3 regions of the Mesorhizobium sp. WSM3868 genome follow, and region 1 is predicted to be linked to each of the others. Evidence: predicted binding sites of a transcription regulator. Region 1 holds the regulator's gene; each other region holds the start of a gene.

The links. The regulator PhoB, encoded in region 1, activates phosphate uptake and scavenging genes when phosphate is short. The targets are predictions, from matches to a motif close to TGTCATNNANCTGTCAT.
Region 2: a site for PhoB is predicted at 3,060-3,076, ahead of CK221_RS15595 (RNA degradosome polyphosphate kinase). Genes of this name have one in related genera too.
Region 3: a site for PhoB is predicted at 5,673-5,689, ahead of ppk2 (polyphosphate kinase 2). Genes of this name have one in related genera too.

What each region holds. Positions count from the first base shown of each region.
Region 1 covers NZ_NSGB01000007.1:246,562-254,391, reverse strand. The annotation lists gene CK221_RS14425 (ROK family transcriptional regulator) at 268-1,512, shown strand; gene CK221_RS14420 (LysR family transcriptional regulator) at 1,605-2,549, opposite strand; gene CK221_RS14415 (YciI family protein) at 2,592-2,897, shown strand; gene phoB (phosphate regulon transcriptional regulator PhoB) at 3,032-3,721, opposite strand; gene phoU (phosphate signaling complex protein PhoU) at 3,741-4,445, opposite strand; gene pstB (phosphate ABC transporter ATP-binding protein PstB) at 4,466-5,269, opposite strand; gene pstA (phosphate ABC transporter permease PstA) at 5,266-6,117, opposite strand; gene pstC (phosphate ABC transporter permease subunit PstC) at 6,121-7,107, opposite strand; gene pstS (phosphate ABC transporter substrate-binding protein PstS) at 7,172-7,830, opposite strand, start outside.
Region 2 covers NZ_NSGB01000008.1:174,117-181,946, forward strand. The annotation lists gene CK221_RS15575 (amino acid ABC transporter ATP-binding protein) at 1-321, shown strand, start outside; gene CK221_RS15580 (TIGR02117 family protein) at 579-1,244, shown strand; gene CK221_RS15585 (FAD-dependent monooxygenase) at 1,489-2,724, opposite strand; gene CK221_RS15590 (zinc-finger domain-containing protein) at 2,751-2,996, opposite strand; gene CK221_RS15595 (RNA degradosome polyphosphate kinase) at 3,237-5,432, shown strand; gene ppx (exopolyphosphatase) at 5,429-6,964, shown strand; gene CK221_RS15605 (DoxX family protein) at 6,969-7,391, opposite strand; gene CK221_RS15610 (DoxX family protein) at 7,523-7,830, opposite strand, start outside.
Region 3 covers NZ_NSGB01000010.1:113,990-121,819, forward strand. The annotation lists gene CK221_RS17545 (substrate-binding domain-containing protein) at 1-364, opposite strand, end outside; gene CK221_RS30315 (hypothetical protein) at 538-675, shown strand; gene CK221_RS30320 (hypothetical protein) at 732-869, shown strand; gene CK221_RS17555 (DUF423 domain-containing protein) at 919-1,293, opposite strand; gene CK221_RS17560 (multidrug efflux MFS transporter) at 1,324-2,568, opposite strand; gene CK221_RS17565 (GntR family transcriptional regulator) at 2,687-3,352, shown strand; gene CK221_RS17570 (glycosyl transferase family 90) at 3,467-4,438, shown strand; gene CK221_RS17575 (aldo/keto reductase) at 4,478-5,521, opposite strand; gene ppk2 (polyphosphate kinase 2) at 5,786-6,706, shown strand; gene CK221_RS17585 (dihydrofolate reductase family protein) at 6,749-7,396, opposite strand; gene hemB (porphobilinogen synthase) at 7,543-7,830, opposite strand, start outside.

The DNA of each region.
Region 1 (7,830 bases):
ATACTGATCCAAGGCAAAGGCGCTGTCAACTGCAATTCTGACGGTTTTTGAGGTGCCGCGTACTTTTTTTCGAGACCCGCAATAAATAATGACAGTGCCGACCGCTTCTGCCACTATCGGGGAACAGTTCGGAGGAGGCGCAGCCCGCGTCCACCGAAACTTGTAAAAACCGGGACGGTTCGGGTGCCGGCGTCCGGGTGAATCGATCTGGCGCGTCGCCGGGTCCTGTGCATGATCGAGAGGCCGCGCTGACTGGGAGGAGAAAAAATGTCGGTCGGAATCCGCCACGACGATCTGCGCCGGCGCAACCGCGCCATGGTGCTCTCGGCCGTGCGCCGGGCCGGCCAGCCGTCGCGCACGGAAATCGCCGCGACCACCGGGCTCAGCCATTCGACCATTTCGGCGATCTCTTCCGACCTGATCCAGGAAGGCATCCTGGCCGAGAGCAAGCCGAGCGAGACCGCGTCTCTGAAGCGCGGCCGGCCACAGGTGGGCCTCGCGCTCAAGCCTGAGGCGGCAGCGGTGGTAACGGTGGTGCTGTCGCTCAATTTCCTCTCGGTCGCCGTTATCGATTATGCGGGCCAGGTCATCGCCGAGGAGCAGCGCCGCCTCGATACGCTCACCATGCCGCGCGACGAGCTGATCGGCGAATGCTTGGCGATCGTGCGGCGCCGGCTGGACGATCCGGACCTCGACGTCGGCAGCGTCGCCCGCATCGCCATGGGCATCCAGGGCATCACCGATTCCCATGCCCGCGCCATGCTATGGTCGCCGATCACGCCGCTGACCGATATTCCCTTCGCCGACATCCTGGAAAAGGAATTCGGCATTCCGGCCACCATGGAAAACGACTGCAACATGATGGCGGTGGCGCTGCAGTGGCGCGATCCCGACCGCTATCGCGACAATTTCATCGCCATCCTGCTCTCGCACGGCATCGGCATGGGCCTGGTGCTGAAGGGCGAGCTGTTCACCGGCACGCATTCTTCCGGCGGCGAGTTCGGCCACATGATCCATCGTCCGGGCGGCGCGCTTTGCCGTTGCGGACGCCGCGGCTGCGTCGAGGCCTATGCCGGCAACTACGCCATCTGGCGCAGCGCCATGAAGATGAGCGAGGACGCCGAGCCGGTCGATGTCGGCGACGCCGACATGCGGGCGCTCGCCGCCAAGGCGCGCGAGACGGATGGCCCGGAGCGCGAGGCCTATCGCCGGGCCGGGGAGGCGCTGGGCTTCGGCCTTGGCAGCCTGTTCGCGCTGATCGACCCAGCGCCGGTCGCCATGGTCGGCGTCAGCGCCGCCGCCTTCGACCTGATCGAGCCGGCGCTGCGCGAGGCGATCGGCCAGACCGCCGGAGGCCAGCATTCAAACTCGATCTCCTTCGATACCGAGCCGAACGAATTGCCGTTGATCCGCGAAGGCTGCGCCGTGCGCGCGCTGACCTTCGTCGACCAGGAGATTTTCGCCCCGGGCGTGCAGGCAAGAGCGGGCGCTGTCAGCAAGAGCGTGGCCTAAATGCCTGGACTGAGCGCATATCCTAAAATTTGACCCGTTTCGTGTCGCGACCCGGCGCGAAACTGCCCCGACAATCGGATTTTTGCGACCAGTCACCGTTCGTTCGCCAGCAGGCACGCGGCTTCCAGCTTCTGGATCGAGGTCTCTATCCAGGCAATGACCACAGCCACGCGAGCGAGGTGGCGCAAATCAGGATGAGTAAGCAACCAGATCTCTCGCTCCGGAAATGCAGCTTCATCGAAGCTGACGCGCCTAATGCCCAATACATGATCTGCTACGATACACGGCAGCAGAGAGCGGCCACACCCGGCCTGAACGGCTTGAAGAATGGCTTCGGCATCGTTGACGGCCACCGCTGAGAGGCCGCCGTCCTTCTCGGCCATTTTAGCGATCCATCGGGCTTGGGGCAGGTGCGCCATTCCGTCTTCGTACGCTACCCAGGGAAGCTTGGCGATTTCGACCTGAACGTCGGTTCCCGCATAGGCCGCGTAACTCAATGTCCCGATGCGTCTCGAAAGCACCCTGTTGCCGGTTTCGTCGCCGGGTCTTGCCAGCCGAATGGCGATGTCCGCTTCGCGCCGGCTGAGGCTCAAATCACGCGACTCCGCGATCAGCTCAACGCGCAGCCGCGGATGTCGCGCGGTCAATTCAGCCGCTGCGGGCACCAGGATCCTGTTGATCAGGATGGGCACGGCCGTCACGCGCACTGTTCCGCTCGCGGCGGCGTCCACTCCTTCCGTTGCTGCTTTCAAGCCGCCGATCTCTGCCTCAACGGCCTCGGCGCGCTTCACCGCCACCTCCCCGGCTTCGGTCAAGCACATGTCGCCGTCAGCGCCGCGCTCGAACAGGCGCACACCAAGAGCTATCTCGGCCACCCGCAAGCGACGGGCGACGGTCGTCGGATCAACACCCAACTGCCGGGCGGCCGCGGCGCGTGAACCTCCACGCGCGACAGCGAGGACATATCGAAGGTCGTTCCAATCCAACGCCTGCATTTTTGCAGCATAGGTCGGCAATAGTTCGGTGTGAAGCGGCAATACTACTGCTGTAAGATCCCGCATCAATGCAGGAGAGAGTCAATGACGCTTTTCGCCGTTCTGCTTGAAGATGAGGTCAGCCGCGCCGAAGATGTTCGCCGACAATACATGCCGGCGATCGAATTTCTCGGTCGCAATGCCTCGGCCATCAGGGCGGCAGGACCGCTGCGACGTGCCGACGGCGCGCCAGCCGGAGGCCTATGGCTGGTGGAGGCCGCTGATCACGAACAGGTCGAAAATCTGGTGCGAGAAGATCCGTTCTGGCCGACCGGCCTGCGTCTTTCCGTGCGTGTGCTTGCCTGGCGCCAGGTCTTTGCCGACGGCATGCGCGTCGGAGCGAAAGGATAACATGGAGCCTCTTGAGCTTGAACCCAGATCCCTCCCGCTGCTCGGGGGTGGGCCAGTTCCGAGGGAGAGTTTCGCTCTCTTCCGGTGCGTTGTCGCGCGCAAGCTTGGTCCCGCCTCATCGGGCGGAAGGGTCTCTAGTCTTCCCTGATCGCGTAGCCCGCCCCGCGAATGGTGCGGATCACATCGGGCATGCGGCCGTTGTTGACCGCCTTGCGCAGGCGGCCGACATGCACGTCCACGGTGCGCTCGTCGATATAGATCGTCTCGCCCCAGACATTGTCGAGCAGCTGGCTGCGCGAGAACACCCGGCCGGGATGCCGCATCATAAATTCGAGCAGTCGGAACTCGGTCGGGCCGAGCCGGATCTCGCTCTTCTTGCGATAGACGCGATGCGATTCGCGATCGAGCACGATATCGCCGACCTTGAGCACGCTGGACAGCACCTCCGGCTTGGCGCGGCGCAGCAGCGCCTTGACCCTGGCCATGAATTCCGGCGTCGAGAACGGCTTGACCAGATAGTCGTCGGCGCCGGTCGAGAGGCCGCGCACCCTGTCGCTTTCCTCGCCGCGCGCGGTCAGCATGATGATCGGCAGGCGTTCGGTCTCGGGTCGCATCCTGAGCCGGCGGCAGAGCTCGATGCCGGAAACCGCCGGCACCATCCAGTCGAGCACGAGCAGGTCGGGCACATTCTCCTGCAGGCGGATCTCGGCCTCGTCGCCGCGGGTCACCACCTCGACCTGATAGCCCTCGGATTCGAGGTTGTAGCGGAGCAGCACCCCCAGCGGCTCCTCGTCCTCCACCACCATGATGCGTGGCGCGATCATATAGCAGGCACCTTCGCTGTCAGGCCGCCGGCGCCGACATCGCCGTCTCGTCCTGCTTAGGACGATTCGCGGGCAATTGCGTGCCGGTCAGCACATAGTAGGCGTTCTCGGCGATGTTGGTGACGTGGTCGCCTATGCGCTCCAGATTCTTGGCGCAGAACAACAGATGCGTGCAAGCCGTGATGTTGCGCGGATCCTCCATCATGTAGGTCAGGAGCTCGCGGAAGACGGAGGTGTATTTGACGTCGATGCGCTCGTCGTCGTTGCGGAGCTTGGCGAGCGCCGTGGCGTCGCCGGCCGTGTATTCCTCGATCACGCCCTGCACTTGGATCAGCACCAGCTGCGCCATCGAATCGATGGAGTGCGAAAGGTCGCGCGGCGCGGCGCTGATGCCGACCGAGCCGACGCGCTTAGCGATGTTCTTGGCAAGGTCGCCGATGCGCTCGAGATCGCCGGCCATCCGGATGGCGCCAACGACGCTGCGCAGGTCGTCGGCCATCGGCTGGCGTTTGGCGATCAGCGTGATGGCGCGATCGTCGAGCTCGCGTTGGCGCGCGTCCATGATGGCATCGTCGGAGACCACGCGCTGCGCCAGCGCGTTGTCGGAATTCAGCAGAGCCTTGGTCGACGCGCCGACCATCGAGCCGGCAAGATCGCCCATGTCGCGGATGAGCTGGCTGATCTGCCTCAGATCCTCGTCGAAGGAAGCGACCGTATGGGCCATAGTTATGTCCTCGTATGAACTCAGCCGAAGCGGCCGGTGATGTAGTCCTGCGTGCGCTTCTCGCGGGGCGAGGTGAAAATCTTTTCGGTCCGGTCGAATTCGATCAGCTCGCCGAGATACATGAACGCCGTCTGCCGCGAGACGCGCGCCGCCTGCTGCATGTTGTGGGTGACGATCACGATCGTGTAGTCGGCCTGCAGCTCGTCGATCAGCTCCTCGATCTTGGCGGTCGACAGCGGATCGAGCGCCGATGCCGGCTCGTCGAGCAGGATGACCTCCGGCTTCACCGCCACGGTGCGCGCGATGCAGAGCCGCTGCTGCTGGCCGCCCGAAAGGCTCTGGCCACTGGCGTTGAGCTTGTCCTTGACCTCGTTCCACAGCGCGGCGCGCTTCAGCGCCTGTTCGACGCGATTGTCCATCTCGGCCTTGCTGATCTTTTCATACAACCTGACGCCGAAGGCGATGTTCTCGTAGATCGACATCGGGAACGGCGTCGGCTTCTGGAACACCATGCCAATCTTGGTCCTGAGCAGGTTGAGGTCCTGCGAGCGGTCGAGGATGTTCTTGCCGTCGAGCAGCACCTGGCCTTCGGCGCTCTGCTTCGGGTAGAGCTCGTAGATGCGGTTGAGCACGCGCAGCAGCGTCGACTTTCCGCAGCCCGAAGGTCCGATGAAGGCGGTGACGCTGCGCTCGGGCAGCGACAGGTTGATGTCCTTCAGCGCCTTCGACTGGCCATAGTAGAAGTTGAGGTTCTTGACTTCGATCTTGGCCTTCTCGGCGGTCGTCTCGGCTACGTTCAGGTCGGTGGACAACATCGGTTTCATCTGTCCTCTCTGCGTCCGGTAAGGCTGCGGGCGAAGATGCTCAGCCCGAGAACCGTCAGGGTGATTATCAGTGCGCCCGTCCAGGCCAGTTGCTGCCATTCCTCATAAGGGCTCAGCGCAAACTGGAAGATGGTCACCGGCAGGCTGGCCATCGGCGCGTTGAGATTGCTCGACCAGAACTGGTTGTTGAGCGCTGTGAAGAGCAGCGGCGCCGTCTCGCCCGAAATGCGGGCGATCGCCAGCAATATGCCGGTGACGATGCCGGACAGTGCGGCGCGATAGGCGACCGAGCGGATCACCACCCAGCGCGGCGCGCCGATGGCGGTGCCAGCCTCGCGCAGCGCGTTGGGCACAAGGTTCAGCATGTCCTCGGTGGTGCGCACGACAACGGGGATCACCAGGATCGACAGCGCCACCGCGCCGGCGATCGCCGAGAAATGACCCATCGGCCGCACCATCAGCTCGTAGACGAACAGGCCGACGATGATCGACGGCGCCGACAACAGGATGTCGTTGATGAAGCGCACCACTGTCGTGAGGCGCGAGAAGCGCCCGTACTCGGCCATATAGGTTCCGGCGAGCACGCCGATCGGCGTGCCGACGACGATGCCGATGACGGTCATCACGATGCTGCCGTAGATGGCGTTGAGCAGGCCGCCGGCGTCGCCGGGCGGCGGTGTCATTTGCGTGAACACCGAAAGCGAGAGCCCCGAGAGTCCCTTATAGAGAAGGGCGCCGAGGATCAGCGCCAGCCAGACGAGGCCGATGCCCGCCGCTATGGTGCACAGCGCCATCATCACGGCGTTCTTGCGCTTGCGGCTTCGGTGGAGCGATGCGGCTGTCGACATCGGTCAGGCTCCCGTGCGGCTATCGATGCGCAACAGCATGTAGCGTGCGAGCGCGAGGATGATGAAGGTGATGATGAACAGGATCAGTCCGAGCGCCACCAGTGAGGACGTGTAAAGCTCGCCGTCGGCTTCGGTGAATTCGTTGGCGATGGTCGCCGAGATCGTCGTGCCGGGCGCAAACAGCGAGGCGCTGATGCGGTGCGCGTTGCCGATGACGAAGGTGACGGCCATCGTCTCGCCGAGCGCGCGGCCAAGACCGAGCATGACGCCGCCCATGATGCCGACCCGCGTATAGGGGATGACCACACGCCGGGTCACTTCCCAGGTCGTGCAGCCGATGCCGTAGGCCGATTCCTTCAGCACCGCTGGCACCGTGTCGAACACGTCCTTGGTGATCGAGGTGATGAAGGGCAGCACCATGATGGCCAGGATCAGCGACGACGTCAGCAGGCCGATGCCGTAGGGCGGACCGGCAAACAGGCTGGCGAGACCCGGTATGCCGTGGAAAAGATTGATGATGAACGGCTGTACCGTCGTCTGCAGGAATGGCGCGAAGACGAACAGGCCCCAGATGCCGTAGATGATCGAGGGAATGCCGGCGAGCAGCTCGACCGCGATACCGATCGGGCGCCTGAGCGGGCGCGGGCAGAGCTCGGTCAGGAAGACGGCGATGCCGATGCCGATCGGCACGGCAATGAGGATGGCGATGGCCGAAGTGACGACGGTGCCGTAGATGGGCGCGAGCGCGCCGAAATTCTCGGTCACCGGATTCCAGGATTCAGTAGTCAGGAAGGAGAAGCCGAACTTCGACAGCGCCTCCCACGAGCCGGCGATCAGCGAGACCGCGACGCCGCCCAGAAGAACCAGCACGAGTATGGCGGAGAGACGCGTGACCGTTCGGAAGATCGTGTCGGTCAGGGCGAAGCGGCGCACCGTCGCTTCCCTGGTCCGTATGGCGGACGATGTCACGGCTTCGGAAACGGCTGTCATTTCGCCCCTCGCATTTCGAAAGAGACAGGAGGGCGCCAGCGGCGCCCTCCTTATTCCGTAGGAATTACATGCCGGAGTAGAGCGGCTTGCCGTTGCTGTCGACGATGTCCTTGCTCCACATTTCCTCGACGCTCTTCACGACTGCGTCGGGCATCGGAACATAGTCCAGCTCGGCGGCCATGTCGTCGCCCTTGGCGTAGGACCAGGCGAAGAACTTGAGTGCTTCGGTGGTGGCCGCCGCATCATCGGGCTTCTGGTAGACGAGGATCCAGGTCGCGGAGGTCATCGGCCAGCTTTCAGCACCAGCCTGGTTGGCCAGAATGACGCCGTAGCCAGGCTTGGCGCTCCAGTCGGCATTGGCTGCAGCGGCCGAGAACGCGGCAGCGGTCGGCTCTACCTTCTTGCCGTCCTTATTGATCAGGTCGGTATAGGTGAGCTTGTTCTGCTTGGCATAGGCATACTCGACATAGCCGATCGCGCCACCGGTCTGCGCTACGTTGTTGGCGACGCCTTCGTTGCCCTTGGCGCCGATGCCCACCGGCCACTCGAGCGCGGTATTGACGCCGACCTTCGACTTCCAGTCGGCGCTGACGTCGGCCAGATAGTAGCTGAAGTTGAACGTGGTGCCCGAGCCGTCCGAACGGTGGACGACCGCGATCGCCTGGTCGGGCAGCTTGACGTCGGGGTTGAGCTTCTTGATCGCCTCGTCATTCCAGTTGGTGA
Region 2 (7,830 bases), on a different contig from region 1:
CAGCTCTCCGGCGGCCAGCAGCAGCGCGTGGCGATCGCCCGCTCGCTCTGCATGAACCCGCGCATCATGCTGTTCGACGAGCCGACCTCGGCGCTCGACCCGGAAATGATCAAGGAAGTGCTGGAGACGATGGTTGGCCTTGCCGAAGAAGGCATGACCATGCTGTGCGTCACCCACGAGATGGGCTTTGCCCGCAAGGTCGCCAACCGGGTGATCTTCATGGATCAGGGCCAGATCGTCGAGCAGAACACGCCGGCCGAGTTCTTCGATAATCCGCGCCATGAGCGGACGAAACTGTTCTTGTCGCAGATCCTGCACTGAGGCGGCGGCCGGTAACAGGGTGCTCGAAGCGCCTCTCCGCTTCGTCATTCTAGGGCGGAGCAAGGAGTGAAGCGACGGCGCAGACCCTAGAATCCATCCCGTGACATCGGGGCTTCGCTGCGGTTCAGAATTCTGCGCCGTTGCGCCCTACGGCAAAGATCCCGGCATGGATCCTCGGGTCAAGCCCGAGGATGACGAAGTTACGAACGGCTTCGGCCAGTCTCGCGGCGGCAAATGCGACAGACCTACCGCGCCTGATGCGAAAATTCCTGCGATACCTTGCGACATTAGTGGCGGCGGCGCTTCTAGCCGCGGCGATCGGAACATTGGTGCCGCACCCGCTCTGGCCGGCAGCGAGAGCCGCAGGCGAGAGCACCCGGCACATACTGGTTCTGAAGAACGCGATCCATACCGACATTGCGATACCGCTGGATGATGATGTACGCCGGCGCTTCCGTTTTCTCGTCGAGGCCGGCCAGCCTGCCGATGCGCCGGCCGCGCGCTATTTCGTCTTCGGCTGGGGCGGCCGCGCCTTCTATCTGGAGACGCCAAACTGGTCCGAACTGAAGGCCGCGCCTGTCTTGAAGGCGCTGACGCTCGATACCTCGGTCATGCATGTCGACGTCGCCGGCGCAATTGAAGAGCCGCATCCCAATGTCGCCGGCTTCGACATCGACGAGGCGCATTTCTCCGCGCTGCTTGATTACATTCAGGCGAGTTTCCAACAGGGGTCGAACGGGCCGATGGTTATCGACAATGCTGGCTATTCTAGCTTCGATCCCTTTTACGAGGCCAATGGCAATTTCAACGCGCTGATCGGCTGCAACACCTGGACGGCGGCGGCACTGCGCACCGCCGGCCTGCGCACCGGCTGGTGGAATCCGTTGCCGGTGTCGCTGGGGGTGGTCGTTGAGGTTGTATGATTGAGGTGGCGCTCCGCGAACTGGCAAATATCGCGTTCCTTCGCGCCCCCTCTGTCCTGCCGGACATCTCCCCACGAGGTGGGAGATTGGCAGTTGGAGCGCCGGCTCTCATCCTGCAACGTTGACCATTGGCGAAGGCAGCGGTGACAGCTGATCTCCCCCCAAAGTGGGGGAGATGTCCGGCAGGACAGGGGGGGCGCTGTCCCGCCGGCCAATCCAATTTCGTCGGCCGCCCGCTACGCCCCTACCGCCTCACCACCTTCCGCTCCTCCCAGCCATAGAGCCAGTCGAGATCCGCCGCGAGTTTCTCCGCCGGCCGCGTCGCCAACACCAGGTTGCGCGCGATCGCAACCGGGCCCCATGCGTGCCAGGCCAGGCGGTTGAGCGCGCCGCGTCTGATCACCTTCTCGATGCGCGAGCGCCTGCGATTTTCCCATGTGGAGAGGTTCTGCCGCCGATCGCCGGGGAAGCCGGCGACCAGATCGGCGAGCGTCGCGGCATCCTCGATCGCCATCGCCGCGCCCTGCGCCGCGAACGGGGTCATGGCGTGCGCCGCGTCTCCGATCAGGGCTACGCCCTGCGGCATCGTCCAGCGCGTCTGCTCGACGGTGTGGATCGGAAACGCCGTCCATGGCCCGGCGAGCGCGACAAGCCTTGCCAGCGCGGGCGATGTGCCGCGCATGGCGCTGGCGAGAATGGCGGGATCGGCATGGCCGGACCAGCCTTCGGCGATGCGCTCGCCCTTGGTGAAAGCGGCGAGGTTGAAGTCGCTGCCTTTGCTCACCGGATAGGCGACCATATGGAAGCCGGGATGGAGGAAGGCGGTGATGCAGTCGCCGGCGGCGATCGCCGCAAAAGCCTGGCCGGCGGCGCTTGTCGCTGCGACCGTTGCGCGCCAGGCCAGCTCGCCCGAGAAGCGGTTCTTCCCGAAGGCCGGCTCTCGACCCGCAAGCAGCCTGCGAACCGACGACCAGACGCCGTCGGCGCCGATCAGCAGGCTGCCGGCGGCCTCGATGCTGCCGCCATCCGTTTCGGCGGCGACGGCGATGTCTTGCGGGTGAACAGCGACGTCCGTTACCCGCGCGCCGGTGACGAGTTGGATTTCAGGATGCTCTGCCATCCGCGCCGTCAGCGCCGTCTGCAGGTCGGCGCGGTGTGCCACCAGATAGGGCGCGCCCCAGCGCTCTTCGCCGGCCTGGCCGAGCGGCACGCGCGCCAGTTCGCGCAAGGTGGCAGCGTCCTTCAGCACCACCGCTTCCGGGCGGATCGCGTTCAGCCGCAACCGGTCGAGCGCACCGAGCCGGCTGAGGATACGGGTTGCGTTGGGAGAAAGCTGGATGCCGGCGCCCACCGCTTCGAGCTGGCCGGCCTGTTCCAGCACCGTGACGGCATGGCCGTGTTCGGCAAAGGCAAGAGCTGCCGTCAGTCCGGCGATTCCGGCCCCGGCGATGACGACCTGCCGGGACCGCGCCTCCTCCATGGTCTAGCGGTCACCCAGATCCGCGATCAGGCGGCCTGGTCGATATAGAGGCAGCCGGCAGGCTCGGTTTCCGTCGCCTTCAGCTTCGGCGAATAGCGGTAGAGCGTCGAGCAGTAAGGGCAGACCTTTTCATTGTCGTCGCCCATGTCGAGGAATACATGCGGGTGGTCGAAAGGCGGGTTGGCGCCGGTGCACATGAATTCCTTGACGCCGATATCGATCGCCGGATGGCCCGCGTCGTTCTGGAAATGGGGAATGGTACCGCCTGCCATCGTCGTCTCCTTCAGTTCGGCCCGTTTGCATCTGGATCATAACCGGCCGGTTTGCAAGATCGATGAAATGAAACTGTCGCAAAAGGCTGGCAGAGGATAAGTTGAGCCGATTAAGCGCATGAGGCCGGAAACGAAGCGATTCCGTGACATCATGCGTCATAAAGGCATGTTAGAGCGTGCATAGCGCGTCCGGCGGCGTATGGCGCTCAAAGAACGACGTTGTGGGCAAGAGCAGGAACCATGAACGAACTAAAGCCGGTGCAGAGCGAGTTCATCACCGTCGAGGCGGCGAGCCCGGACGGCGGCAATCCAGACCGTTTCGTCAACCGCGAGTTTTCCTGGCTGCAGTTCAACCGCCGGGTGCTCGAGGAATCGCTGAACGAGCATCACCCGCTGCTCGAGCGCGTCCGCTTCCTGTCGATCTCGGCCGCAAATCTCGACGAGTTCTTCATGGTGCGCGTCGCCGGCCTCGCCGGTCAGGTGCGCGAGGGCATCGCGTTGAAGAGCCCGGACGGCCGCACGCCCGAGCAGCAGTTGGAGCAATTGCTGCGCGAGGTCGAGCGCCTGCAGGAAGACCAGCAGAAGAGCCTGTCGGCTCTGATGGAGCTGCTCAACAAGGAAGGCATCGAAAGCATCCCCCGCGACGGCCTGACCAAGGACGAGAAGGCGTGGCTGGAGGAGCATTTCCAGGATCAGGTTTTCCCGGTGCTGACGCCGCTGTCGATCGACCCGGCGCACCCGTTCCCGTTCATCCCCAATCTCGGTTTCTCGATGGCGCTGCAGCTGCGCCACCGCAAGAACGGCGAAGAGATGAGCGCGCTCTTGCGCTTGCCGGTGGCGCTGCGGCGTTTCATCCGTCTGCCCGACCGCAAGCATCATGTCCGCTTCATCCCGCTGGAAGAAGCGGTCGGCCTCTATATCGGCAAGCTCTTCCCTGGATACGAGGTCAAGGGCTCGGGCACGTTCCGCATCATTCGCGACAGCGATATCGAGGTGGAGGAGGAATCGGAAGACCTCGTTCGCCTGTTCGAGACGGCGCTGAAGCGCCGCCGCCGCGGCTCCGTCATCCGCATCGAATTCGACACGCTGATGCCGGCCGAGTTGCGCGACTTCGTCGCCGGCGAGCTCGGAGTATCGTCGAGCCGCATCAGCGTGCTCACCGGGCCGCTGGCGCTCAACCAGATCTCCGAGATCGTCGCCATCCCGCGCGACGACCTCAAATTCACGCCCTACAACCCGCGCTTTCCCGAGCGCATCCGCGAGCATGGCGGCGACTGCCTGGCCGCCATCCGCGAGAAGGACATCATCGTCCACCACCCCTACGAATCCTTCGACGTCGTGGTGCAGTTCCTGCGTCAGGCGGCGGCCGATCCGGAAGTCGTCGCGATCAAGCAGACCCTCTACCGCACATCGAACGACAGCCCGATCGTGCGGGCGTTGATCGACGCGGCGGAGGCCGGCAAGTCGGTGACGGCGCTCGTCGAGCTCAAGGCGCGCTTCGATGAAGAGGCCAATATCCGCTGGGCGCGCGACCTCGAGCGCGCCGGCGTCCAGGTCGTGTTCGGCTTCCTGGAGTTGAAGACCCACGCCAAGATGTCGCTGGTGGTCCGCCGCGAGGACGGCCGGCTGCGCAACTACGTGCATCTCGGCACCGGCAACTACCATCCGGTCACCGCCCGCATCTACACCGACCTGTCCTTCTTCACCACCGACCCGACGATCGCGCGCGATGTCGCGCAGATCTTCAACTTCATCACCGGCTACGCCGAGCCTGCCGAGGAGATGCGTCTTGCGGTGTCGCCGTTCACGCTGCGCGACCGCATCCTCAGGCACATCGCCGAGGAGATCGCCCATGCGCTCGAGGGCAGGCCGGCCCGTATCTGGATGAAGATGAACGCGCTCGTCGATCCGACCGTCATCGACGCTCTCTATGACGCCAGCCGCGCCGGCGTCGAGATCGATCTCGTCGTGCGCGGCATCTGCTGCCTGAGGCCGCAGGTGCCGGGTCTTTCCGAGAACATCAGGGTGAAGTCGATTGTCGGCCGCTTCCTCGAGCACAGCCGCATCTACTGCTTCGGCAACGGCCACGGTCTGCCGTCCGACGAAGCGATCGTCTACATCTCCTCGGCCGATATCATGCCGCGCAATCTCGACCGCCGCGTCGAGACCCTGGTGCCGATCACCAATCCGACTGTGCATGAACAGGTGCTTGGCCAGATCATGCTCGGCAACATCATGGACAATCAGCAAAGTTTCGACGTATTGGCTGATGGCACCTCCCGGCGCGCTGCGCTCGAGGAGGGCGAGGAACCGTTCAACGCGCAGGAATATTTCATGACCAATCCGAGTCTTTCCGGACGGGGTGACGCGCTGAAATCGCATGCGCCCAGGCGCATTGCCCAGTTTAAGCGCCGCAAGAAGAACGCCGCCGCGTGATTTCAGTCTCCCAGGGCCGGCTCCAGGACCGGCGGCCGCTGTCGATCATCGACATCGGATCGAACTCGATCCGCCTCGTCGTCTATGAAGGGCTGGCGCGCTCGCCGACGATGCTGTTCAACGAAAAGATGCTGGCCGGCCTCGGCCGCGGCATCGTTTCGACGGGCAAGCTCGATCCCGAGGCGGTGACGCGCTCGATGGAGGAGTTCCGCCGTTTTCGCGCGCTTTCGGATCAAGCCGGCGCCGAGCACATCTATGTGCTGGCGACTGCGGCCGCGCGCGAGGCGGTCAACGGCCCGGACTTCATCCACCGCGCCGAGGATGTGCTGAAGACCGAGATCCGAGTGCTCTCCGGCCGCCAGGAAGCGCATTATTCGGCGCTTGGCATCATTTCCGGCTTCTATCCGGCCAACGGCATCGCCGGCGACCTTGGCGGCGGCAGCCTGGAACTCGTCGACATCAATGGTGAGGCGATCGGCGACGGTATCACGCTGCCGCTCGGCGGCCTGCGCCTGCAGGACATGGCGAAGAACTCTCTCGTCCAGGCGCAGAAGATCGCGCGCCAGGAACTGGCGCGGGCGAAGCTTTTGAAGGGTGGGCAGGGCAGGGTGTTCTACGCCGTCGGCGGAACCTGGCGAAACCTCGCCCGGCTCCATATGGAGATGACCAACTACCCGCTCGGCGTCATGCATCATTACGAGATCGCCGCCGACAGCGCCCTGAACTTCCTTAGGCAGGTGGCCAAGGGCGAGGTCGAAAAGGTCAAGGGCATCGAAGGCGTCTCCAAGAACCGCCGCTCGCTGCTGCCTTACGGTGCGGTCGTGCTGCAGGAAATCATGGCGGCAATGGAGCCCTCGAAGGTCGTCGTCTCGGCGCAGGGCGTGCGCGAAGGCTTCCTCTATTCGCTGCTCGACGCCGCCGAGCAGAAGGCCGATCCGCTGATCTCCGCGGCGGAGGAACTGGCGCTGCTGCGCTCGCGCTCGGTCCATCACGCGCATGACCTCGTCGAATGGACGGACAAGGCTTTCAAGGCCTTCGGCATCGACGAGACGGTGGATGAGGCGCGCTACCGCCACGCCGCCTGCCTACTTGCCGATATCGGCTGGCGGGCGCATCCCGAATATCGCGGCCGGCAGTCGCTCAACATTATCGCGCATGCGTCCTTTATCGGCGTCGACCATCCTGGCCGCGCCTATCTGGCCCTGACCAACGCCTATCGCCATGACGGCATCTTCAACGATGCGATCGCGCCCGAGATCAAGACCCTGGCGCCGCCGCGCATGCTCGAGCGCGCCCGCGCGCTGGCGGCGATGATGCGCGTCGTCTACCTGCTGACGGCGGCGATGCCCGGGGTCATGCCGCGGCTGAAATGGGAAAGCCGCGGCAACGGTGCGCTTGCGCTGGTGCTGCCGGCGTCGCTTGCCGACCTCTATGGCGAACGACCTGCCGGGCGGCTGGCGCAACTGGCGCGCATCACCAACCGCCGGCTGGTGCTGGCGGTCGAAGGCGGGCCAAGCATTTCCGTCAAGTGACGGCTCAGGTGATCTCGGCACCGACGCCGAAAGGGCGTCCGTCGGCCGACCATGCGCCGGCGCCGGCCATGGCGAGCGCCAGGAAGCCCCCGGCAATGGCAATGTCCTTCATCAGCATCTGCCGGTGCATGAAGGCTAGGGTCGCATCCTCGCCGCCCTGGCCGAAATGGCCGATGAAGCCGGCCACGATAGTGAAGGCGGCAAGCAGCAGCGCCGCGATCCGCGTCTGAAAACCGACAAGGATCAAAAGTCCGGCGATCAGCTCGAACAGGCCGGTGCCCCAGGCCGCCAGGGTCGGTAGCGGCAGGCCGAGGCCGGTGAAATAATTGATCGTGCCGGATATATTGGTCAGCACCTGGAAGCCCGAGGGCACGAACAGCGCGGCAAGCAGGAGCCGCGAGGCGAGAAGCAACGCGTTGCGGTTCATGGCCCACCTCCCTTGCCGGTACCTGGGAATGCACCGGCTCTCGGTGCAGTGTACGCCTGCACTCGAGAAAACGAAAAAGCGGCGCGGAAAATTCCGCGCCGCCAAAGTTTCAGCTTGGGAGGGGAAGGAGATCAGCCGCGCTTGGCGTCGATCGAATAGGCGCCGGCGCCGGAGGAGGCGAGCAGGATAAAGCCGCCGGTGATGGCGAGGTTCTTGAGAAACTGGATCATCTGCATCTGGTCGGCCCAGCCGGTGTGAGCAACCAGGCCGGTGGCGATCGTGAAGATGGCGAGCACCCAGGCGGCGATCCGCGTCTGGAACCCGACAAAAATGGCAAGGCCGCCGAGCAGCTCGATGAGGCCGACCACGACGGCCGTCACGGTCGGAAGCGGCAGGCCGAGGGCGCCGAAATAGCCGGCGGTGCCGGAAATGGCGGTAA
Region 3 (7,830 bases), on a different contig from region 1:
TCCAGGCGAGCTTCTCCTGGTTGGCCGCCGAAACCAATGCGATGCCGGCGCCGGTGGCGTCGCAGGCCTCGGAAATGCCGGCCATCATGACGCGCGCGAAGGGATCCTCGAAGAAGTAGGAAAGGGGCTCGGTCGTGCCGACGCCGATGGCATTGACCTTGCCGGCGCGCAGCAGGCGGCCTTTCGGATCAGGCCCGGCGTAACCCATCGCCTCCGCTACCGCCCTGACCCGCTCGCGCACCTCGGCGCGCACGACCTCCGGGCGACTGAAGACATTGGAGGCCGTCCCATGCGAGACGCCCGCCGCCTTGGCAATATCCGCCAGCCGGATGGGGCGTGCCTGGCCTTCGATGAGTGATGCCATGTCTGTTCTCCGAATCCGGTCGCATGTCGAACATGGACGCGGAATGTCCGACGGTCCACTTACCATTTTTGTTGGATCGATTCAAATTTTCGCTTGACTTCGGCGGTGCAGGGCTTATGATTGAATCGATCCAAGTCACCTGACATGAAGCAAGATACGAGAAGGAGGGTGCCATGCATCCGGTCAACTTTTTGTTCGAGGACGTCTACCGCAACGCTTCCACGGGCCTGTCTTGCCGCGGCGCCGCTCACTCTGCGCGGCCGAAGCAATGCCGTCAGCCCCGCTTCATCGTGGAGCGCAAGCGCGCCTGAGCAGCAGTCTTTTTCGCGTCGATCGGTTGGATCGATTCAATTGAAGGAACCAAGCCATGCATCCCATCAGCCATCTTTTCGAGGACATCTATCGCAACTATTGGGGCATCTCGCCGGCAACCGACCGGCCGGAACGCCGGCGCGCGGCGGAGCCGGCGTCGCGCCAGCGGCGCCTGCGTCGGGGAAGTCGGTAATCGCGGCGCATCTCCCGGCGAGCCTCAGCAATGGCGGCGCAGGTCTAGACTAGGATCGTGGACGCCACAGCGCCGAGATCGCAATCGCCAGCCAGCCGACGATAAGCAGCGTGCCGCCGATCGGCGCCGACATCGGAAACAGCCGCGAACCGAGGAAATCCCGGGCGAGAAGATCGCCCGAGAACAGCAGCAGGCCGACAAGGAGCGCCAGGCTTGCGATCCTGAGATACCGGCTGCCGCCGATAAGACCGATGGCGAGGAAGACCGGCGCATGCATCAGCAGGAAGGATGCGGCCGTGCCGGTGAAGGCGCCGCCGCGATGCGCGGCCGCCGCCGACAGCGCCACCCCTGCCGCGCCGACGAGACCGCCTGCCAGCACGAGGATGCGGTTGCCGCCGTCTGATGGTTGCCCGGCAAGACTCATTTCGATGCTCCGTCTTCGATCGCGCGCGGCTCAGGATTCGCCGGCTTCGAGCAGTATATGCCGTGCGCGCCGCGTCTGGACAATCCAGTTGTAGACCGCCCCCAGCGCCATCAGCACCGATGTGCCCAAGAACACCGCCCGCATGCCGAAATGACCGCCGACGAAGCCTCCGGCGAGCGGTCCCGCGACCTGGCCGACATACTGCGCCGAGATCGATAGTCCGAGCACATTGCCGCCGACGCCGTCGGGGATGTTGTGACGGATGACGCTGGTGATGCAGGGCAGGAGGCCGCCCAGCGCCAGCCCCATCAGGAAGCGCAACCCGATCAGCTGCCAGCCGTCGGTGACGAAAGCTTGCGGGACAAGCAGCAGCGCAGAAATCGCGAGCGCGCCGACGACCACGTTCCAGTGGCCGACCCGATCGGCAAGCTTGCCCAGCCACGACGAGGACATGATAGTTCCAAGCGCGGCCGCCGACATCACCACGCCCGCGACCATCGTCACCTTGCTCTGGTCCGCGACGAGCTGCTGCACATAGACCGTGATGATCGGCTCGATCGACATGGTTGCAAAGGCGAGCAGCATGCCGGTCGTCAGCATCCCGACGACCGGACGCTTGTCGGGGATCTGTGCCCAGCCGCTCTTCGGCTTTGCCGACGAGACAGCTTTGGGAGCCGGCGGGTTTTCCTTGATCAGGAAAGTTGTGGCCAGAAATGCGAGAAAGATGACAGCGCCTGACAACAGGAAGGTGGCGCGGATGCCGATCACCGGCGGCAGCATGCCACCAAGCAGCGGTCCGACCAGCGAGCCGGCCGTGATACCGGCCGACAGCACGCCGAGCGCCCAGCCGGAGCGCTCCTTTGGCGTCTGCATCGCCACCAATATCGTCGATCCCGAGGAGTAGCCGCCGGCAAAGCCGATCAGGAGCCTCAGCAACACCAATTGCCAGACGCTCTCGACCATACCGGTCAGCGACATGCAGATCGCCATGCCGAACGAGGCGCGCACCAGCATCAGCTTGCGGCCGTAACGGTCGCCGAGCCGCCCCCACAGAGGGGCGACCAGCGCCGCGGCAAAGAAGGTGGCACCGTAAGCAACTCCTGACCATTGCACGATTGCCGCGTGCCCTTTGGCACCCAGCTGTTCGACATAAAGCGGCAGGAACGGCAACAGCAGCGTCATGGCAATCAGCGTGCTGAACGAGCCGGCGAAGCAGACGGCGAGATTGCGTCGCCAATGGATATTGTAGCCGCTCTGGGTGCTGTTTTCTGCCATGTCGTGCCTACTTGGTTGTCCGGGATTGTTCCGGATACCATTTTGGGATACCAAATCGGTATCCGTCATGAACCTCAACCCAGCCGCTGTCAATGCGGTGCCGAAGAGCGGAACGACAATGTCGCAAATACAGAATGTCGAAAGGCAGCTTCGCGAAATGATCCTTGGGCTCGAGATCGGCCCGGGCGAGCGGCTGACCGAGCGTTGGATCGAAAGTCGCTTCGGCGCCTCCCGCACCCCGGTCAGGGCGGCGCTGCTGCGCCTCGAGACCGAAGGGCTGATCGCTCGTGACGGCCGCGGCTGGACGGTGGCGCCGATCAATCTCGCCGAGCTCGGCCAGATCGCCGTCTACCGCGAGGCGGTCGAGGTGGCGGCGGTGCGGTTGACGGCGTCGCTGGAAGATCGCAGCGGGATCGAGGTGATCGCGGCGATGCTCGATTCCTGCGACGCCGGTACGCCGCGCGAGGAATGGCACCGCGTTGGTCTGGATTTTCACATTGAGCTGGCCAGGCTTTCCGGCAATGAATTCCTGCTTAGGGGAGTCCGCGATGCAATGACCAGGCTCTCCCGCGCGCGTTGGCTGGAAGTGCGCGACGAGGCGGCGCTTGGCCGCGCCTGGGCCGAGCACCACGCCATCCTGGCTGCCGTGCGAAAGGGTGACGCCGAAAAGGCGGCACGGCTGCTCTCGGCCCACATCGCCGGCAGCCGCGACCGCCTGGTGACTTCGCTGCATGACGACCGGCGCGGCCTGCGCGCCAGGGGCTTTGCCGTCGTCGCTGCCTGATCCTCGGCCATCGTCGAATATTAGAACTTCAACAAGTTCGTCAGCTTGGGCGGGCTTGCAAGATGTTCGGCACAATGCTGTAGGAGGCGACGGACATCTTTAAACGACGGACGCATGGCCTCGCCCTTACGCACCGCAGCCCGGGTATTTTATTTCATACGCAACATCACGCGCGATGTGGCGCCGCAGGCTCTCTTTCGCCAGCGGCTTGCGCGCCGGCTGGACCAGGCGAGGCTCTCCAGCAAAACGGTCCGTGATCGGGTCAACTACTACAACCGGCTCGACCATAGCTTCGTGCCGAGCGCGGCGGCCGTGCCGGCCAGTCAAATACCCAAGTTCGGGAGTATGTACTATTACGACCTGAAGGAGTTCGCCCGCTACTTCGATCGCCACCTGCTCATCGATCTCGAGTTTGGCGACGTCGTCGACGTTCCGGCGGTGCCGTCAATCGTCAAGGACCGGCCGATCCGTAACGACAACGGCAACGCCGTGATCATGAAGCTCGACAAGTTCCGCCATTTCAACATGCCAAAGGACAATCTGTCCTTCGCCGACAAGCGCCCGATGGCGGTCTGGCGCGGTCATTTCAACAATCCGATCCGCAAACGGTTTGTCGATGCCGTGCGCGACCTGCCGTCTTGCGATGCCGGCTCGCCCAAGCCAAGCGCCCCGGAGAACTATCGCAAGCCGTATCTCACGATCGCGCAGCAGCGGCAGTTCCGCTACATCGTCTCGCTCGAAGGCAATGACGTGGCGACGAACCTCAAGTGGATCATGAGCTCGAATTCGCTCTGCCTGATGCCGCCGCCGACCTACGAAACCTGGTTCGCCGAGGCTGAGCTCGAGGCCGATGTCCACTACGTGCCTCTGGCGTCGGATTTTTCGGACGTCGCCGACAAGATCGCCTATTTCGAAAAGCACCCGGCGGAAGCCCAACGCATCATAACGGCGGCCAACGCCTATTGCCGCCGGTTCAGCAACGAAAAGGACGAGCGGGCGGTATCGCTGCTCGTCCTCTACAAATATTTCGTGCTCAGCGGCCAGATCGAACCCGACCCGGAGGTCTGGCGTTTTATCGCCGGCTGACCTCCGCGCGTTTTCGGGCGCGGAGCACGGCGCGCATTCTCAGATATCGCTGCGGTCGAGCACCAGGTCGGCGGGGCCGAACCGGTTCTTGGCGGTGAGCTGCTGGTGCCAGTAGGGATAAAGCACCGGCGGCCGGCTGACGTCGTCGAGGCGCAGGCGCTCGTCCAGGGACAGCGTCAGGCTGGCCGCGGCGAGGTTGTCCTTGAGCTGGGCTTCGTTGCGGGCGCCGATCACCAGCGAAGAAACGGCCGGGCGGCCGAGCAGCCAGGCAAGCGCCACCTGTGCCGCCGAAACGCCGCGCGCCTTGCCGATTTCGACCAGAACGTCGACGATCCGCCACAACCTGTCCTCGTCGCGGATCGGCGGTTCGGACCAGCCGCCAAGCTGGCGGGCCGTCGGGCTGTCGCGGCGGTATTTGCCCGACAGCAGGCCGCCGGCCAGCGGGCTCCACACCAGCACGCCAAGACCCTGGTCGACCGAGATCGGCAGCAACTCGTACTCCGCCTCGCGCGCTTCCAGCGTGTAGTGGATCTGCTGCGTGACGAAGCGCGGCTGATGATGGCTGTCGCTGATCGAGAGCGCCTTCATCACCTGCCAGCCCGAATAATTGGAACAGCCGACATAACGGACCTTGCCCTGGCTGACCAAAGTGTCGAGCGCAGCGATCGTTTCCTCCAGCGGCGCGACCCCATCCCACTCATGCAGGAAATAGATGTCGATCACGTCGGTCTTGAGCCGCTTCAGGCTCCTCTCGCATTCCCGAATCAGGTGATGGCGCGACAGGCCTTCGTCGTTGGGGCCGTTTCCGATCCGCATGCGCGCCTTGGAGGCGATGAGCACATCGTTCTTGCGCTTGCCGCCGAGCGCCTCGCCGACGATCTCCTCCGACAGGCCGTTCGAATACACGTTGGCGGTGTCAATGAGATTGATGCCGGCATCGATGCAGGTATCGATGATGCGGCTCGCCTGCGAAAGATCCGAATTGCCGACCGCGGCGAACGGGCCCGTCCCGCCGAAGGTCATTGTGCCAAGGGTCAAAGTCGAAACCTTCAGGCCGGAACGGCCAAGCGTGCGGTATTCCATGTCAGGTCCTTGCGATTTGTTTTGAAGAGGCGCGCCGTCGCGGGCGCCGGGAAGAGGCGAAGTATTTGTAGGACAATTCGGGCGGCTTGTCGCCCCGCCATCGATACGGGCCGATCACATATCGGCTGGTCCAGCGTTGCCGGCTCCCGCTCGCAATAAAACCGTCATTGCGCGTCTGTATCTCAGTCGGCTTACGGAGTTGTGCTTCCGGCCGCGGCCGGAGCGCATCCGAGGCGAAAGTGGCTGACAGGCAGGAGCTGCGCAATGAACGAGGTCAAGACGAATTCCGGAGCCAAGGACTGGCTGGAAGCCGAACTCGAGGACACGCTCGACGAGGACTACGAGCTGGAGATTTCCGAACCCGCGCTCTCGCTCGAGATCGCCAGGATCTACAAGAAGTCGCATCCGCCCTCCATCGAGCGAATTACCTATTTCCGCGAGCTGCTGCGGCTGCAGTCGGAGCTCATCAAGCTGCAGTCCTGGGTTGCCTACCACAAGAAGAAGCTGGTGGTGATCTTCGAGGGACGCGACTCGGCCGGCAAGGGCGGCGTCATCAAGCGCATCACCCAGCGCCTCAATCCGCGCATCTGCCGCGTCGTCGCGCTGCCGGCGCCGACCGAGCGTGAAAGATCGCAATGGTATTTCCAGCGCTACGTGCCGCATCTGCCGGCGGGCGGCGAGATCGTGCTGTTCGACCGCTCCTGGTACAACCGATCGGGCGTCGAGCGGGTGATGGGCTTTGCCAATGCGGATCAGGTCGAAGAGTTTTTCCGCGACGTGCCGGAATTCGAACGCATGCTGGTGCGCTCCGGCATCACGCTGGTGAAATACTGGTTCTCGATTACCGACGAGGAGCAGCAGATGCGCTTTTTGATGCGCATCCACGATCCGATGAAGCAGTGGAAGCTGTCGCCGATGGACCTGCAGTCGCGCGTGCGCTGGGAACAATACACCAAAGCCAAGGAAGAGACCTTCGCCCGTACCAACATCAAGGAAGCACCCTGGTTCATTGTCGAAGGCAACGACAAGAAGCGGGCCCGACTGAACTGCATCGATCACCTGCTGCAGCAAATGCCTTACGAAGACGTGCCGCATGAGGAGATCACGCTGCCGGAGCGCGTCTTCAACCCGTCCTACGAGCGGCAGGTGCTGCCGCGCGAGCTTTATGTGCCGGAAAAGTATTGAGCACTTCCCCATCTCCCACAGGGGGAGAAGGGGGAGCCGAGCTTACGCCCGCCCGATCATCACATGCGTCGCGTCGGCGGTCGCGACCTGGCTGGTGCAGCGGTAGCCGAGCTTCGGCATGTCCAGTCCAGCGAAAAGATGCTCGCCGGAGCCGAGCAGGATTGGCGAGATCGCGAGATGCATCTCGTCGATCAGGCTTTCCTTCAGATATTGCCGGATCGTGGCAACGCCGCCGCCGACCCGCACATCCTTGTCCTTGGCGGCCGCCTTTGCCTGTTCGAGCGCCGAATGGATGCCGCCGGTGACGAAGTAAAACGTCGTGCCGCCTTCCATTAAGATCGGCGCCCGCTTGTGATGGGTGAGCACGAAGACCGGCACGTGATAGGGCGGGTTGTCACCCCACCAGCCTTTCCAGCTCTCGTCCGGCCATTCGCCGCGGACCGGCCCGAACATGTTGCGGCCGAGGATCCAGGCGCCGACATTCTCGAAACTGCGCACGGCGAAGCTGTCGTCGATGCCCTTGGTCCCGCCGTCTTTGCCGATCACCATCTCACGAAAGGTGCGGGTGCCGATCATCCATTTATGCAGTCCTTCGCCGCCGACGCCGAGCGGGCTTTCGAGAGTCTGATCGGGGCCGGCGCCGTAGCCGTCCAGCGACAGGGTAAAAGCGTTGACGCGCAGCTTTGACATGATCGCCTCGTGAACTAGTTGCATTATGCAAGCAGTCATGGAGTAGCTTAACTGATTGCATTATGCAAGCGGAATTTTCCGGCGAGCGATCACCTCGTCGGGCGGCGCCCAGGTGACGCGGCGAGAATTTAAAATTGCGCCTGGGCCTAGCCCCTCAGCATCTCCGCTACGGTCGGCGCGAAATAGGTGAGGAAGCCGTCGCAGCCGGCTCGCTTGAGGGCGAGAAGCGATTCCACCATCGCCTTTTCGCCGTCGATCCAGCCATTGGCGCTGCCCGCCTTGATCATCGAATATTCGCCCGACACCTGGTAGGCGAAGGTCGGCATCTGGAACTCGTCCTTCAGCCGCCGGATGATGTCGAGATAGGGCAGCCCCGGCTTCACCATCAGCATGTCGGCGCCTTCGGCCAGATCCTGCTCGGCCTCGCGCACGGC